One region of the Paenibacillus riograndensis SBR5 genome, then DNA from elsewhere that is predicted to be linked to it. Evidence: riboswitches for the same ligand, from Rfam matches in the RefSeq annotation. Region 1 holds a riboswitch; each other region holds the start of a gene.
What was found. Region 1 has a riboswitch for cyclic di-AMP ahead of PRIO_RS28370 (C40 family peptidase). Riboswitches for the same ligand answer to the same signal wherever they lie in the genome.
Positions count from the first base shown of each region.

Region 1 (5,162 bases):
GAGGTTTCTGGTGATTTTGTGATGCGCGTCAAGGTTCAGCATGATTTTAAAGATATTTATGATTCTGCTTCAGTCATGGTAATGAAAGACATCAATGTTTGGGCAAAATTGTGTTTTGAACTTACCGATTTCAATACCCATGCAGTTGTGAGCGTAGTAACAAATCCATTATCAGACGATGCGAACGGTAACAATATCGATAGTAATTCCGTTTGGCTTCAGATTACACGGGTAGGCCAGTCCTTTGCTTTTCATTATTCATTAACGGGTACTCAGTTTTATATGGCAAGATTCTTTAATTTACCTGTCGAAGAGACCGTTAAGGTAGGGTTTGTCCCGCAAGCTCCGACTGGAAAGGGTGGCGACAGAATCTACTCTAATTTTTCACTGGAGAATAAAACCGTAAAGAACATAAGAGCTGGTGAATAAGTTTTGCTAATTTATTTTGATCAGGAGGCCATATGAATATTTCAGAAATCAAACAGATGATAAATTCAGGAAAAATGTATGATGATGCTGCCAAAGATATTTCTGCACTTAGAACACAGGCAATATCTACTTGCAGGAAGTACAATTACAAAGTAAATACAAATGATGAATACGATATGTCCATTCTAAAAGGCTTATTTGCAGAAGTCGGGGAAAATGTATATATTGAGTCCGATTTCCGGTGTGAGTTCGGTTTTAATATTTCGATTGGGAATGAGGTATATATTAACCATGACATGATCATTCTTGATTGCAACGAAGTAAAAATTGGCAACAATGTGTTTATTGGTCCCAGAGCGGGACTATACGCAGCAAATCATGCGGAAGATCCTTTTGAAAGAGCGGAGAAAGGGGTCTATTCTGCCCCCATAATTATACAGGACAATGTATGGCTTGGCGGTGATGTTAAGATTACACAAGGCGTGACCATTGGCGAAAATAGTATTATTGGAGCAGGGAGTGTAGTTACAAAAGACATTCCGCCAAATACTATCGCTGCAGGAGTTCCTTGCAAAGTAATTAGACCTATTAAATATTCTGACAATCCCTGGAGAAGACCAAGCGAATAAGTCTAACATCTCACTAGGAAAATAAAGTTGAAATTGTGCCATGCTGGTGATTTTAACGTGTCCTCTTCAAAAATGAAGCACTGCAATCCGGGCTAACGGGTTGCGGTGCTTTGTTTCGTTCGGCCTTTTTCCACCATCCGGACCGGCAGGCAAGAGCGGGGCGAGCCGCTGGAGCGGATATTGCGGCTTGGCGGCAAGGAAGCGGAGAGTAACATTTATGTAACCTTTATACTATAAATATAATATAGACTTACAGAGGGAGAGATAAAATTAGTATCAATCATGTTCATTTAACGGGTTACTGGCTCCCTATTGGCGGAGATTATACTATAAACTGGGTATATTTTTGTATTATTTTACAATGAAAACGATAAAACAGGAAATAGGATTGACAGAGTGATACTAGATAAAATACTATAGAAATAGTTACAAAAAATTAATGAATTGTTGCCGAATTTCATTTTGAAAACGGGGGAACCACTTTTGGGTGAATTATTCTTGAAAGCAAAGGAATATAGGGAACCTTTAACCGAACCCTCAGCTAACTCCGTAGGCATTGAAGGGAGCAAAGGGTTCTGAAAAAGTTCATTATGTCGTTGATAGGGTCTGCGCTATTATTCACAGCTATTCCAGCGAATACATACGCAAGTGAAATCAGTCTTGAGAATGAAGTGAACGGGGTATTGGGGACTCCTTATGTATGGGGAGGAACGACGGCAGCCGGTTTTGATTGTTCAGGCTTCATTTTATATATTATGGAGAAGTTCAATGCAGGTGATCTGCCGCGTACCACAGGATCTCAAGCCAAGGCTGGCACTGAGGTGTCCAAGGATGACTTGCGGCTGGGGGATTTGGTCTTTTTTAATACTTTCGGTAACGGGGTTTCCCATGCAGGCATTTATATCGGGGATGGCCAGTTTGCACATTCCTCAAGCAGCAAAGGCGTAAGAATAAGCAAGCTCTCGGATTCCTATTACCGTGACCGTTATGTTACAGCCCGCCGTGTAGTAAGCGATACCAGCTATCGTCAGATGGCCGGTGAATAAAGTCCTCTGGGACAGAAAACTTCAAACAGTGTCTATTATTATTGCCCCGCCTTGTATTCAGAAGATTGAATATAAGGCGGGGCTATTTAATTTTAATTTTAACTTTGACTTTCAGCGGAATCCCATATAATATAACTAGTGAATGATAATCATTATCACTGAAGTGATAACGATTATCACGGACGCAATTAAATGTTATACATATAGGGGGATATCCGGAGTGAACAAAAGGTTATTGAGCGTAATAATGCTTATCATTGTCGTATTGGTTGCAGCAGGCTGTGGATCTAACAACGCAAATCGTTCAGCAGCGGATGGAGGCGCAACTAACAATGCAGCCGCTCCAAATGCAGACGCTACGAACGAGGGCAGTGCAACCGCAGCTGGCCCTATTGTATTAAAAGACGCTAAAGGCGAGGTAAAGCTGGACAAGCCCGCGCAAAAGGTCGTAGTCCTGGAGTGGACTTTTACAGAAGATGTTATTGCGCTTGGTGTGCAGCCGGTGGGTAATGCAGACAACGAAAACTATAAGCTGTATGTAACGTCTGAAGCACCACTCGATGCAGGCGTGACGGATGTGGGAACCCGCTCTGAGCCGAATCTGGAGACGATAGCCTCCTTGAAGCCGGATCTGATTATTGCCAACACCGACAACCATGAAGCGATTTATGATCAATTGAAGGCGATTGCGCCAACACTGATTTTGGGCCTGTATCCGCCTGAGGGACAAGGCGACCAATATACGGAGATGGAAAATATCTTCAAAACCATTGCTGCTGCTGTCGGCAAAACAGCTGAGGGGGACAAGGTTCTTGCTGATCTGGATGCACATTATGCGGATGCGAAGACGAAGCTGGCTGCAGCAGGCAAGGAAGGCCTGAATTATGTGCTGACACAGGCATACAGCTATCAGAATGCAGCGACCATGCGTCTTTTTACGGACAACTCGCTGGCCGTACAAACGCTGGACCGGATTGGCCTGAAGAACGACTGGAAGCCGGAGAAATTCGAGATGTACGGATTCACGACCTCCACAGTTGAAGCGCTGCCTGCAGTTAAGGACACGAATCTGCTCTATATCGTCCAAAAGGATGATGATATTTTCTCAAAGGAACTAAAGGACAATTCTGTCTGGAATGGCCTTAACTTTGTAAAAGAGAAACGTACCTTCGGATTGGCCAGCACAACGTGGGTATTTGGCGGTCCGGTTTCCTCCAAAGTCCTCGTTGATGAAGTTGTAAATACGTTAACGAAATGAGCACCTATATGAATACCAACACGGGCAAAGAAACCTCACCCGGGATGACCTGGCGGCTGATAGGAATATTTGGGGGCGGCCTGGCCGCCCTTTTCGTTGTATCCCTGCTAAGCCTCTGTTTCGGGGAAGCCAAAATTCCGGCTGCTGCGGTATGGAACGGACTTTTACACCGTCAGGATGTGATGGAGCATAATCTGCTCTGGGATATCCGGATGCCGCGGACAGTGATTGGCATTTTGGCCGGAGCCGCACTTGCTGCGGCAGGCGCCGTATTGCAGACGATAACGAAAAACCCGCTCGCTTCCTCAGATACGCTGGGGATCAATGCCGGGGCTTACTTTATGGTTGTTCTGGGGATGGTCGCTTTTCCGGCTATGCAGCAGCAGTATCCTTTGCTGCTGGCAGCTGCCGGGGGATTGCTGGCGGCACTAGCCGCCTATGTCCTGGGCGGAGGACGGAAGGCTACGCCTGTCCGCCTGGCTTTATCCGGCATGATCGTATCGATGGTGCTTGGAGCATTCACTTCGGCCCTGCATATTTTTTTCCAGACTGAAACACAAAATCTGTTTTTGTGGGGTTCAGGCTCTTTGATTCAACTGGACTGGAGCGGTGTTCAATACGCCTGGCCTTTTGTTGTAGTCCTGCTGGGAATTTCGCTGCTTGGAGGCAGGCAGTTTGATGCACTGGAGCTGGATGAGTCCACCGCCCGCTCTCTTGGGCAGCGTGTAGGCTTAACCCGGGCGGTGGGCCTCGGCATATCGGTGCTAATGGCTGCGATTGTGGTCAGTGTGGTTGGCCCCATTGGCTTTGTAGGTCTGGTGGCCCCCCATCTGGTCCGGCTTAGCGGGATCCGCAAGCATCGTCTGCTCCTTCCCGCGAGTGCGCTGTGGGGAGCATTGCTCATCACTGCGGCAGATACACTTGCCCGTATGGTGCGGAGCAATCTGGGGGAAATGCCTGTCGGGGCAGTGATGGCGATTATTGGAGCCCCTTGGCTGATCTGGCTTGTGCTCACCAAGATGAAGAATATATCCGGTTCGGGTGGAGGGCAGTCCTCGATGAATATAGGAGGGGCTGCACTGCGTATGCGTTTTGCTCCGACAGCGATATTCATGACCGTTCTCCTGATTGGGGTCATTCTTGTAAGCATGTCGCTTGGGGGAACAAGAATCCCGGTATCCGATCTCTTGGAGAGTCTGGTCGGCAGGGGAGATCAAGCGTATTCGGTCCTGCTGAATTTACGGCTTCCGCGCACGCTTGTGGCCGCTTGCGGCGGTATTGCGCTGGCCGTCAGCGGTGTGCTGATTCAAAGCGCCGTGCGAAATCCGCTTGCGGATGCCTCTATTATCGGCGTGACCTCAGGTGCCGGGTTTGGAGCGCTGACCCTGCTGGTCGTGTGGCCGGGATTGCCGGTATTTGCCCTTCCGGCAGCCGCCATTGCGGGTGGAGTTATCGCGGCGGCTTTTGTATTTACGCTGGCCTGGCGCAGGGCTTTGAATCCGTCTGTGCTGATCCTGCTCGGAATCGCCGTTTCGGCAATCGGCTCGGCAGGCATCCAGGCCATGATCGTCAAAGCCAGTCTCTGGAGCAGCACGGCATTTATTTGGCTGACAGGTTCGACGTATGGGCGGAGCTGGGAGCAATTTTACAGCCTGTTTGCGTTTTTGCTGGTGCTTCTCCCTGTGGCCTACTATTTGGGCAGAAGATTTGATTTGCTGGCGTTTGGCGACGAAAGCTCAACAGGTTTTGGCCTGCCGGTCCGCGGAACGAGGTTATGGGCGATGATTATCGGTGTTTTGC
Region 1 is NZ_LN831776.1:6,719,223-6,724,384, reverse strand. Features, by position in the region: gene PRIO_RS28380 (DUF1349 domain-containing protein) at 1-429, shown strand, start outside; gene PRIO_RS37250 (sugar O-acetyltransferase) at 462-1,058, shown strand; cyclic di-AMP (ydaO/yuaA leader) riboswitch at 1,497-1,629, shown strand; gene PRIO_RS28370 (C40 family peptidase) at 1,634-2,104, shown strand; gene PRIO_RS28365 (ABC transporter substrate-binding protein) at 2,325-3,362, shown strand; gene PRIO_RS28360 (iron ABC transporter permease) at 3,371-5,162, shown strand, end outside.

Region 2 (5,162 bases), 2.4 Mb from region 1:
CGGCCAGCTTCTCAAGAGAAATCGGATTCCAGGTTGCTCTGGAAGCTGCAGGAATCTCTGTTACAAGATTAGGCAGCTTTAGACCGAGGTCACCGTACACTACCGCCCCGCTGCTGCGTGTTTCGTCTACAATATAGAAGTTCTTTTTAATAAGCCACAAGATTGCAACAGAATCATCTCCAATTACAGTGGAGATTTTTGCTTTGGCATCGGCAGCTTTTTGATCATAAGCGGCTATCGCCTGCTCAGCTTCGGCGCTCTTGTTCAGCAGTTCACCGATCTTGAGCAGAGACTTTCGCCAGTCTTTGCTGATCTCATCGCCCAGCACATAGGTAGGTGCGATTTTGTTCAACTGGTCATAGAGGCCATTTTGCACGCTGGCTTCCGATTGTACAATATGAAAATCCGGCGCAAAGCCCATCACAGCCTCAAGGGGAAGATCAAAGCTGATCGTTGGAACATCCTTCAATTCATCTGCCAGATAATCCTGAACTCCGTTGGTTACCGACCATTGTGCTACCGGAGTTACCCCAAGCGTTACCAGATAGTCCTCCAGGTATGAAGCCAGCACGCGCTGCGGATTAGCCGGAACGGTTACCTTGTGCCCCATGGCATCAGTTACTGTTTTCTCTACCGCAGGAGCAGTTGTTGCTGCCGGAGCTTCTGATGCAGGTGCTGTTGTAGCGTCTGCTGAAGCTGCGGGTGCATTGGCCGCACTCCCTGTTGAATTTGCGCTGCTGTTATTGCCGCAGGCGGACAAAATAAGCGTCAGCGTCAAAAGCCCGATTGAGGCCAGCTTCCTGTGGCCTGCTCTCTTTAAGTTAATCGAATACATGAATACCCCTCCTGTATATGTACAATCTGAAATGGTCAAAGGTCTGGTTACCTTGGCCTCACCTTATTAAATGATATTGATTCTCATTCTCTATGTCAATATAAATATTTTGCTTTTGCAACTTTCACGTTTTGGCTAACGAACCCATTTATATATGTAAAAAGACTGCTCCCGGAATCCGGAAACAGTCTTCATGTTGGCAGCCATCTGTCTATTTATGCAAATGATAAGGTACGGTTGCAACGACGATGTCTTTTTGATTCATTAGATAGGAACGGATGAACAAGCTGGTCTGATTGTGCAGGACGGCCTGCCACCAATGCTTAGTGATAAACTGCGGGATGAGTACAGTAATATGATCGGTTGAAGCAGTCTTCCACTCTACTGTATCTATGAATTTGACCAGCGGACGGAGAATGCTGCGGTAACGGGAGCGGAGGACAATCAGGCGCACGCCCGGATTCCATTCCTCCCATTTCTGCTCCATTTTGCTGATCTCTTCTTCATCAAAACCTACATACACAGCCACCACATTATCCGTTAAGGACTTGGCATAGCTGATCGAATGCAGCACCGCACGTGTTACACCGGCAACAGGTACGACCACTGTACTTCCCTTGATGCAGGGTTTATCCGTTGCCGGACATATCCGCAGCTGATCCGCAGTATTCAGGTAATGGTGGTGAATCCTGTGGAACACGAACATTACTACCGGCAGGAAGATAAAGGCCATCCAGACGCTGGAGAATTTGGTGATAATGAAGATTAAGGTTATGGTCAGAGTCGTAAGCATCCCCACCGTGTTCACGGCAAATTTATTTTGCCACGCTTTAGGTTTGGTCTTGCACCAATGCACCATCATACCTAGCTGGGACAGCGTAAACGGAATGAAAACGCCCACCGCATATAACGGAATCAGGCTTTCCGTATTTCCGTGAAAAGCCGTGACCAGCAGAGCGGATAATACACCCAAAAAGATAATGCCGTTCGAGAAGCCCAAGCGGTCCCCACGGACCATAAATGCATGGGGCAGATACTTGTCTTTGGCAAACATAAACGCCAGCAGCGGGAATGCCGAGTAGGCTGTATTGGCAGCCAGGAACAAAATGACCGCTGTGATACCTTGTATGAAAAAGTACAAACCGCCGCGCCCAAAAGTAGATTCGGCAATTTGTGATACCACTGTAGCTTTTTCATCCGGCGTAATTCCATACCAGTAAGCCAGCAGCGTAATACCGGTAAACATAATCCCCAGGATAAGCCCCATCATCATGAGGGTTTTGGCCGCATTTTTTTCCGCAGGCGCCTTGAAGTTCGGAATGGCATTCGATACAGCCTCTACCCCGGTCAGAGCCGAACAGCCGGAGCTGAAAGCCTTAAGCAGCAGAAACAAGCTGACATTCGACACCGCAGACCCGATTTCAGGAACATTGGCATGTGCTCCGCCGGTTGCATATTTGAATACCCCCGCAATGATCAATATAAAGATCGATGCTACGAAGAGATACACGGGAATAGCAATGAATGAAGCAGATTCTGTTACCCCGCGCAGATTGATAATCGTTAAGAGCAAAATCACGGTAACAGCGATAAGTACGCTATGATTATGGAGACTTGGAAAAGCGGATGTGATCGCATCTGTGCCCGCCGATGCACTAACCGCAACGGTCAAAATATAATCCACCAGCAAAGATCCCCCGGCGAGGAGTCCGGTTGGAACACCCAGATTGCTTTTGGCTACGATATACGCGCCACCGCCCTGCGGATAAGCAAAGATGGTCTGACGGTAGGATAAAATCAGTATAGCCAGCAGGCCCAATACGGCTAATGCGATTGGCAATGAGTACCAGATAGCTGTGAAGCCTGCGGCCACCAGCACAATCAGGATTTGTTCCGTTCCGTAGGCTACAGACGAGAGCGCATCAGAAGACAGGACAGCCAGTGCTTTCACCTTGGATAACTTTTCATGATCGAGTTCGTTCGACTTCATCGGACGCCCGATCAATAGTCGTTTTACCTTGCTTACCATTGTAGTAACAGTTCCTCTCTTGTTTAGGTTGAAACGGTAATACCGTGCGCTGTTTTCATAGGTGGATTTTCATAAATGCAGGCACAAAAATAAGCATACGGAAATGATCCGCATGCTTACGCATCGTCATTATCCCACCATTGCTTACGAGGTTAGCTGGCGGATTCGGGCTGTGGTAGCCCTACGGTTGCAGCCCTTGCGGACCGTCCCGATTCACCCCGTTGGCACTTAGGCCAATGTTGGTTCCCCCGTTTTTCCATACGGAAAATTCAGCGCATATTCAACTTCTCACAAGGTCTAATGATAGTCTACAATGGCCCTTCCGTAAAGCGGTGAAAAAAATGAAAAAAGATTGAAAAATGATCCATTTTACGCAAAACCACGATGAGGGATATATGGATCTTTCATTCTCTGCGATTATCCTCTTAACGCTTGTTTTTTCAAGGTTTTGAACCCTAATTGTGTCAGAAATTTCAGGAATGGTTAGAGATGTCCTCTTTGCGTCCGGTCCAGAGCAAAATCGCGATTAACGCAAAGGCAATCAAGGCCAGTAGAGGGATCGTAATAAACCCGAAATAATTCAGATAATCCTTGTTACAGGGTACGCCAATCGTGCAGGGAAGCACCTTGCTGAGTGCCGGTATTTTCTGTTCCGCATAATGATAGATAGAGATGCAGCCGCCAATGAGACTTAGGGGCAGCACATAGGGAATGATCTTTTTGTCATTCCAGTAGGTGGCAATGCCCAGCAGAATAAGCTGCGGGTACATGAATATCCGCTGGAACCAGCATAACTTGCAGGGCTCGTACTTCAATACCTCACTTAGGTACAAACTTCCCGCTACTGCGATAACAGACACAAACCAGGCCAAATAGAGACAGTGGCGTCTGCAGAAAGCAGCGATCTTCATCATTCAGCACTCACAGCTTCGGAAGCGGATTTAATCTGAGCGTCAATAGCTTCCATGTCGAAAGGCTTATCTACTTTGTGTCCATTAATGAAAACAGTAGGCGTAGAGGTTACACCGGTATCTTTGGCGATGCTGATATCATTTTGCAGCTCACTTTCATAGGTTCGTTCCTTGATGTCTTTGCGTAAAAGCTCCAGATCAACAGGCAGCTTCTCCTTCTCCGCGAGACTCACCAGGAAGTCCTCTGTGGCCCACTCTGCATTCTCATCCCCCTGATTGGCGTAAAGCGCATCGTAGTAGGTCCAGAAAGCGTCATTGTTCTGATGATAGACGGATAATGCCGCCAGCGAAGCCGTTTCGGAATCCGGGCCGATAAAAGCCATATTTACGAAGTAGAAGGCTGCTTTATCCTGATTCACATACTCCTGCACAATCTGCGGCTTGATGGCACCTGTAAACTGGGCGCAGGCCGGACATTTGAAATCACCGAACTCGACGATTTTGACCGGTGCATCCTCTTTCCCGAGTCTTGGGAACCCGCTGTAATTGAAATCAACCGCCTTGCCTGAACCTGCCGTTGAAGAGGAATCCTTCGATGCCAGCAAGAAGAGTCCGACAAAAATAATCACTACGATTGCGACCGCACTAATAATTAGAATTCTCGTTTTCTGTTTCTGCTGCTCCAGCTCAGCCCTGCGTTTCTCGGCTTTATTTAAACCGGAAACCGTGCCATTGTTTGTTTTAGATTTGCCCAAAAGAGAGTTCCTTTCTGTCCTGGAAGGACTGTTGTGAGGATATCATATTCTTTAAAATTATATAATTAAAACTCTTCGCTTGGCAAACCTCAGTTCAACCCACTTCCGACTTTTCCCGCTTCTCCCGGACTCCCTGTTCATTGGAATACTCTTGCCGCGGGATAGTATCCATAAGCTGCAGCGGGATCTTAAAAAAGAAGTCCGTCCCGCCTTCCCTGGCCTTTTCCGTCCAGATGCTGCCATCCATTAGCTCAACAAGCTTTTTGCAGATCGCCAGCCCCAACCCAGTGCCTTGATATTTCCGGTTATGGGAGGCATCCACCTGTGAGAAGGGCTGGAACAACAGCTCCAGCTTGTCCGGCGCAATCCCGATTCCTGTGTCACTGACTCGGAACAGCAGTCCCAGGGAAGTCCCTTCTTTGCTGCAGGGCTCAATTGTAACTGTTATGCTCCCCTCGTGGGTAAACTTGACTGCATTGCCAATCAGATTCACCAGGATCTGGCGGATTCGCGCACTGTCCCCGATTAATTGTTCAGGAATGGACGGGGCGATCTCAAGGTTCAATGCAAGCCCTTTGTGGCCGGCCGCAACCGCAAACAGGTTTATGCATTCCCGCAGCAGTGCAGGAAGC
Region 2 is NZ_LN831776.1:4,346,441-4,351,602, forward strand. Features, by position in the region: gene PRIO_RS18290 (iron-hydroxamate ABC transporter substrate-binding protein) at 1-835, opposite strand, end outside; gene PRIO_RS18295 (APC family permease) at 1,047-2,864, opposite strand; cyclic di-AMP (ydaO/yuaA leader) riboswitch at 2,991-3,149, opposite strand; gene PRIO_RS18300 (disulfide oxidoreductase) at 3,338-3,775, opposite strand; gene PRIO_RS18305 (DsbA family protein) at 3,775-4,530, opposite strand; gene PRIO_RS18310 (ATP-binding protein) at 4,625-5,162, opposite strand, start outside.
Region 2: it holds a riboswitch for cyclic di-AMP, as region 1 does, so the genes downstream of both, PRIO_RS18295 (APC family permease) here and PRIO_RS28370 (C40 family peptidase) in region 1, are expected to answer to the same signal.

Region 3 (5,162 bases), 2.3 Mb from region 1:
AACGATCAAAATGCTGCTGGGATTGCTCCGCGCAGATGCCGGGACGATCCGCATGTTTAGCCAAGAGATGCCGGAGAACAGTCTGGACATTTTGCGCAAGGTAGGCTCCCTGGTAGAGAACCCGTCCTATTACGGCCATCTGACCGGGTACAAAAATTTGAAAATATTGAGCACATTGCTGAAGCTGCCTGACCGGCGCATCGGTGAGGTATTGGAAATTGTGCGGCTGACGTCAAGCGCGGACCGCAAAGTGAGCGGATATTCCCTTGGCATGAAGCAGCGGCTCGGCATCGCAGCAGCCCTGCTGCGGGGGCCGCAGCTGCTGATCCTGGATGAGCCGACCAACGGCCTGGACCCCGCGGGCATCCAGGAAATACGGCATCTGATGCTGTCGCTGGCCCATGATCAGGGGATGACGATCCTGCTGTCCAGCCATCTGCTGAGCGAGGTGGATACGATTGCAGATGAGATCGGGATTATCAGCAGCGGCCGGCTCGTCTATCAGGGGGCTTTGGAATTGCTGGAGCGGCGGAGGGGCAAAGTGCTGGAATTTGCCGTGGAGCGCCCGGAGGAAGCACTGCGCACGCTATTGCTGCAAGGATTCACCGTGGAGCGGAAAGGCAATACGCTGTCGGTTGCGGCAGAGAATGCCAGTATGACGCAGGCAGAATTGTTCAAGCTGCTGGGCCCATACGGGATTATGAATGCACGGGAACACAGCAAATCGCTGGAAGAGCTGTTCATGGAGCTGACCGGAAAGGGAGTAAGCTTATGATGTGGCGGGCCCTGCGGGCCGAAGGCATGCGGCTCAAACCGGCAGCCTGCTGGCTGCCGGTTATCAGCTCCGGGCTGTTCATCGCATTTATGGCGCTGGAATGGTACCTCTATTTCAAAGGCCCGGCAGGGGTATACGGCGTGTTTAATGTGATGTATATGTTTCTGGGTTTCGTGATGCTGCTAAACACCGCATTGCTCGCTGGCATGATTGCCGGTGTGGAACACGAATCCAACAGCTGGAAGCAGCTGTTGACCCTGCCTGTATCCCGCGCTGTTTTTTATTGGGCCAAGGCGTTGTGGGTTCTTGTCCTGCTGCTCTGTACTGCCTTGCTGATTATTGCCGGACTGCTTCTGCTCTGGATCTGCTACACCTCCGAACCGCTGCCGTTCCAGTTCCTGATCAGGCAGATCGTGTACAGCTTTCTCGCCTCAGCTGCGGTGCTGGGGCTGCAGATGTGGCTGTCGATCCAATTCTCGAACCAGGCCATTCCGATGTCCATCGGCTTATTGGGCGCTGTGTCCGGCCTGTTCATCGCGCGGGACAGCAGCGCAGCATTGTGGACCTGGGTGTGGCCATGGGCCTATCCAACCCTGTCCAGTCCATTCATGGCGCATCCCGGGAGGTGGATTGGCATTAGCGCAGGCCTGGGAGTCATGCTGCTGGCCGCCGGGACCCTGCATTTCAAAAACAAACAATTCTGATTAACAGAGGTGTGATTATGGAATATTTGATGAAAGCCGAACGAATGAAGCTGCAGTATCCCGTCATCTTCATCCTGATCCTTATTGGTGCGCTAGGAACGGTGATGCTCGGAATCAATAGTTTAGATTCAGAAAATTTTGCCGGCTTCTATGTGCGCGGCTGGAAAACCTTCTATTTGCATATGGCCAGCTTTCACGGCTTGTTTTTATATCCGCTTTATGCCGGGGTGCTGGCTTCTTTTATCTGCCGTTATGAGCATATTAACGGGGGCTGGAAACAGCTGTTTTGTCTGCCCATTCCCCGTTCCCGTGTCTATTATGCCAAATTGGGGACGCTGATGCTGCTGTTGGGTTTAATTCAACTGCTTTTTGCCGGTTCCTATCTGCTCGTGGGAGAACTGCTTCACTTGGGGAATGATTTGGATGTTGCCGAATTGATCACCGGTACGGTTGGGGGCTGGCTGGCTATCCTGCCGTTTGCGGCGCTGCAGTTATGGGTGTCCATGCGCTTGAAGTCGTTTGTGTCCTCTCTGGTTTTATCGGCTTCGATTGTGATAGCCAATATTGTGCTTACCGGGCTTCATGCTTCGATCGGTGCCTGGTTCCCCTCCACAACGGCCTATTACGCCATGTACCCAAGGGGAACCGCTTTGTCGCCCCGGCTGGATGTGATCCCGTTCATTCTCATTGTAGCCGCCACCTCTGCTGCGTACATCTGGGCGGGCCGCCGTTCGCTTGTGCGTGGGGCTCGGTTATAGAGAAGTATAGCGGTGCCTCACTGCTTTCGAGAATTGGAGCAAAAGAGAGAAAATCACCGGCCGCTTAAGAGCGAAACCCAAGAATGCGCCTTCATTCGTGAAGTGGTGGCATTTTTGGCTTCTTTTGTCACAAGCAACGTTTTACATTAAACGGCTACAGGCGTAAGATTCAAATCAGCAACCGAATGAAATATAACTGTTCTCAAATGGCTGAATTCCGGTACTGGGAACGGGGGAACCAATGGTGAATGCGGCTTTTGCTGGGATAGCTGCCGCTCATCCGGGGTGAATCCTTGCAGCGTGCTGACAAGCCGCTTCTTGCAGGGTAGGGCAATCTCGCTGCCCGAATCCGTCAGCTAACCCCGTAAGCCTCGAAGAGAGAGGATGAGCGCCATGATCGATTAACCGACCACGGAGAGCCCTGCCGCTTCTGTGGTCTTTTTGCTGTGCAGGCGGGAAGGCGATCTGCATGAGAAACTGAAAATCGTATAACAACGAGATTTAGAGTATTTGGATACTATCTAAACTGCTTAAAAGGAGGGATAGTTATCGTTACTGTATTTATCGTGTGCTTCTGGGTGGGACTATTGCTCCTCCTCAGCGGCGGATTTCATGGGCATGGCCTGGCGGGCCATCTGCATGCGGGAGGCGGCGATGCTGGTGGTCCGGGCTTTGTGCCTATCCTCCCTCTGATGGTGTTTGTCACGGTCTGGGGCGGCACTGGTTATGTGCTTACCCGGTTCAGCGGAATAAATATGCTTGCCGTATTGCTGATCGGCACCGTGGTTGCCTTGCTGGTCGGCTGTCTGATGTATGCGGTGCTGGCCCGGGTGATGACCCGGTACGACAACAGCATGAATGAATTGGATTATGAGCAGGCGGGGCAGCTCGGGTATATCAGCATTTCTGCAGCGGATGGAGCAGTTGGAGAAATGAAATATGTGCTGCATGGAACGATGCGCTCCATTGGTGTGCGGGCAGAACCCGGGCAGCAGCTCGCCAAGGGCGACAGGGTGATTATTTTAAAGGTGGAAAAAGGAATGGCGTCTGTGACCCTCTTCGAGAGGGAAAGCGGACAATTATAAATAACGGGGAGTGTCGAACCGGATGGTTATGCTCTATTTAATCTCGGGAATTGTTGTTGTTATCCTGCTGGCTTTGTTCAGTATCGTGAATGCTTATAAAAAGGTTCCGCCCAATCAGGCAATGATTGTCTACGGCCTCGGCGGAAAAAGAGTGGTTCAGGGCGGCGGGACGTTCGTCATCCCCGGCTTCCAGAACAATAAGACCATCTCCATGATGCTGATGAGCTTCGATGTCATCCCGGCGCAGGCGATGTTCTCCCAGCAGGGTATCAAGCTCAACCTGGAGGCGGTGGCCCAGATTAAGATAAAAAGCGATCCTACCGCTATTCTGACAGCCAGTGAGCAGTTCATCGACCGGCCGGAAGAGGACCGCGAGACGATTATCCTGCATTCGGTGGAAGGCCATTTGCGCGGCTTGATCGGACAATTGACGGTGGAGTCCATTCTAAAAACTCCCGACGAAATCAACAGCAAGATGCGGGAGACCTGCTCGGAAGACCTCGACAAGATGGGGCTTGAGGTAGTCAGCTTCACCATTAAGAAAATTACGGATGACAAAGGGTATATCGACAACATGGGGGTTCCGGAAATTGAGCGCATCCGCCGCGATGCCAGCATCGCCAAGGCAGAAGCGGAACGCGATATCCAGATCAAGCAAGCTGAGGCGGAGAAAGAATCCTCGATTGCCAAAGCCAACGCGCATCAGGCCACCATTGAAGCGGGAACCGCCGCCCGCGCCAAGGAATCTCAGTTCGAGAAGGAATTGAACATTAAGCAGGCGGACTTTAAGCTGGAGACAGAAGTGAAGAAAGCACAGGCGGATCTTGCGTACGAATTGCAGCAGAACAAAATCAAGCAGTCGCTGGTTACCGAGCAGGTCAAGATCACGCAGATGGAAGCGGAGGCTAACCGGACTGTCCGGGAAATCGAAGTGGAGCTGAGACAGAAGGAGCTGGAGGCAACGGTAATCAAGCCGGCCCAGGCAGAGAATCAGGCTACAATTATGAGAGCGGAAGCGGCCAAGCAGCGGCAGATTCTTGAAGCGGAGGCAGAGGCGGCCACGACGACCAAGCGGGGGCTGGCCACAGCGGAAGCCGAGCTGGCGAAAGGGAGAGCCAACGCGGAAATTGTACAATTGGCTGGAGCGGCGGAAGCGGGAGCGCTGGAAAAGAAAGCCGAGGCGTACAAACAGTTCACGCAAGCCGCACTTACAGTGGAATTTCTGAAGGTCCTGCCGGAATTGGCCGAGAAAATCGCCTCTCCGCTGGCCAAGGTCGATAAGATTACAGTGATTTCCCAGGATGGAGCTTCATCCGGCGTGAACAAAATTACCAGCGATATCGCCAAAATCATGACCCAGGTTCCTGAATTGACGCAGACGCTTACCGGCATGAACGTGACAGAGGCGCTCAGCGGGCTGCTCGGGCGGGATAAGGAGCAGTAAAAAAGAGAACCACCGGCCGGAAAGGCCGGTGGTTCACACTGTTAATGTTGTGCGTTCTCTTCGCTTAACAGCCCGTCTATCACAAGCACCGCCTTAACATAAATCAGGAAGGCATCCCATACGGCCTCCAAATTCATGGCCTCGTCCGGCTGGTGGCCGCTTCCTCTTCCGGCAGGAAAGGGGGAAGGCTTATCCCGGCGCAGAGGGCCGAAGGCTGCTGCCCGCGGCAGCCATCTGGCGTGGGTAATGCCGCCCATGGCATAAGGGGGCTGGCTGGTGCCAAGCTCCCGGTTGGCCAGATCGCATAAAGCCGCCGCAATGGGATCGTCCGGGGCGATATAATGCGGCGGGCTATCCTCCGTGCGGGTCAGCTGCATGCCGTAACGGTTGGCTGCC
Region 3 is NZ_LN831776.1:1,050,232-1,055,393, forward strand. Features, by position in the region: gene PRIO_RS04555 (ABC transporter ATP-binding protein) at 1-775, shown strand, start outside; gene PRIO_RS04560 (ABC transporter permease) at 772-1,479, shown strand; gene PRIO_RS04565 (ABC transporter permease) at 1,497-2,237, shown strand; cyclic di-AMP (ydaO/yuaA leader) riboswitch at 2,436-2,623, shown strand; gene PRIO_RS04570 (NfeD family membrane protein) at 2,816-3,322, shown strand; gene PRIO_RS04575 (flotillin family protein) at 3,333-4,766, shown strand; gene PRIO_RS04580 (Sapep family Mn(2+)-dependent dipeptidase) at 4,808-5,162, opposite strand, start outside.
Region 3: it holds a riboswitch for cyclic di-AMP, as region 1 does, so the genes downstream of both, PRIO_RS04570 (NfeD family membrane protein) here and PRIO_RS28370 (C40 family peptidase) in region 1, are expected to answer to the same signal.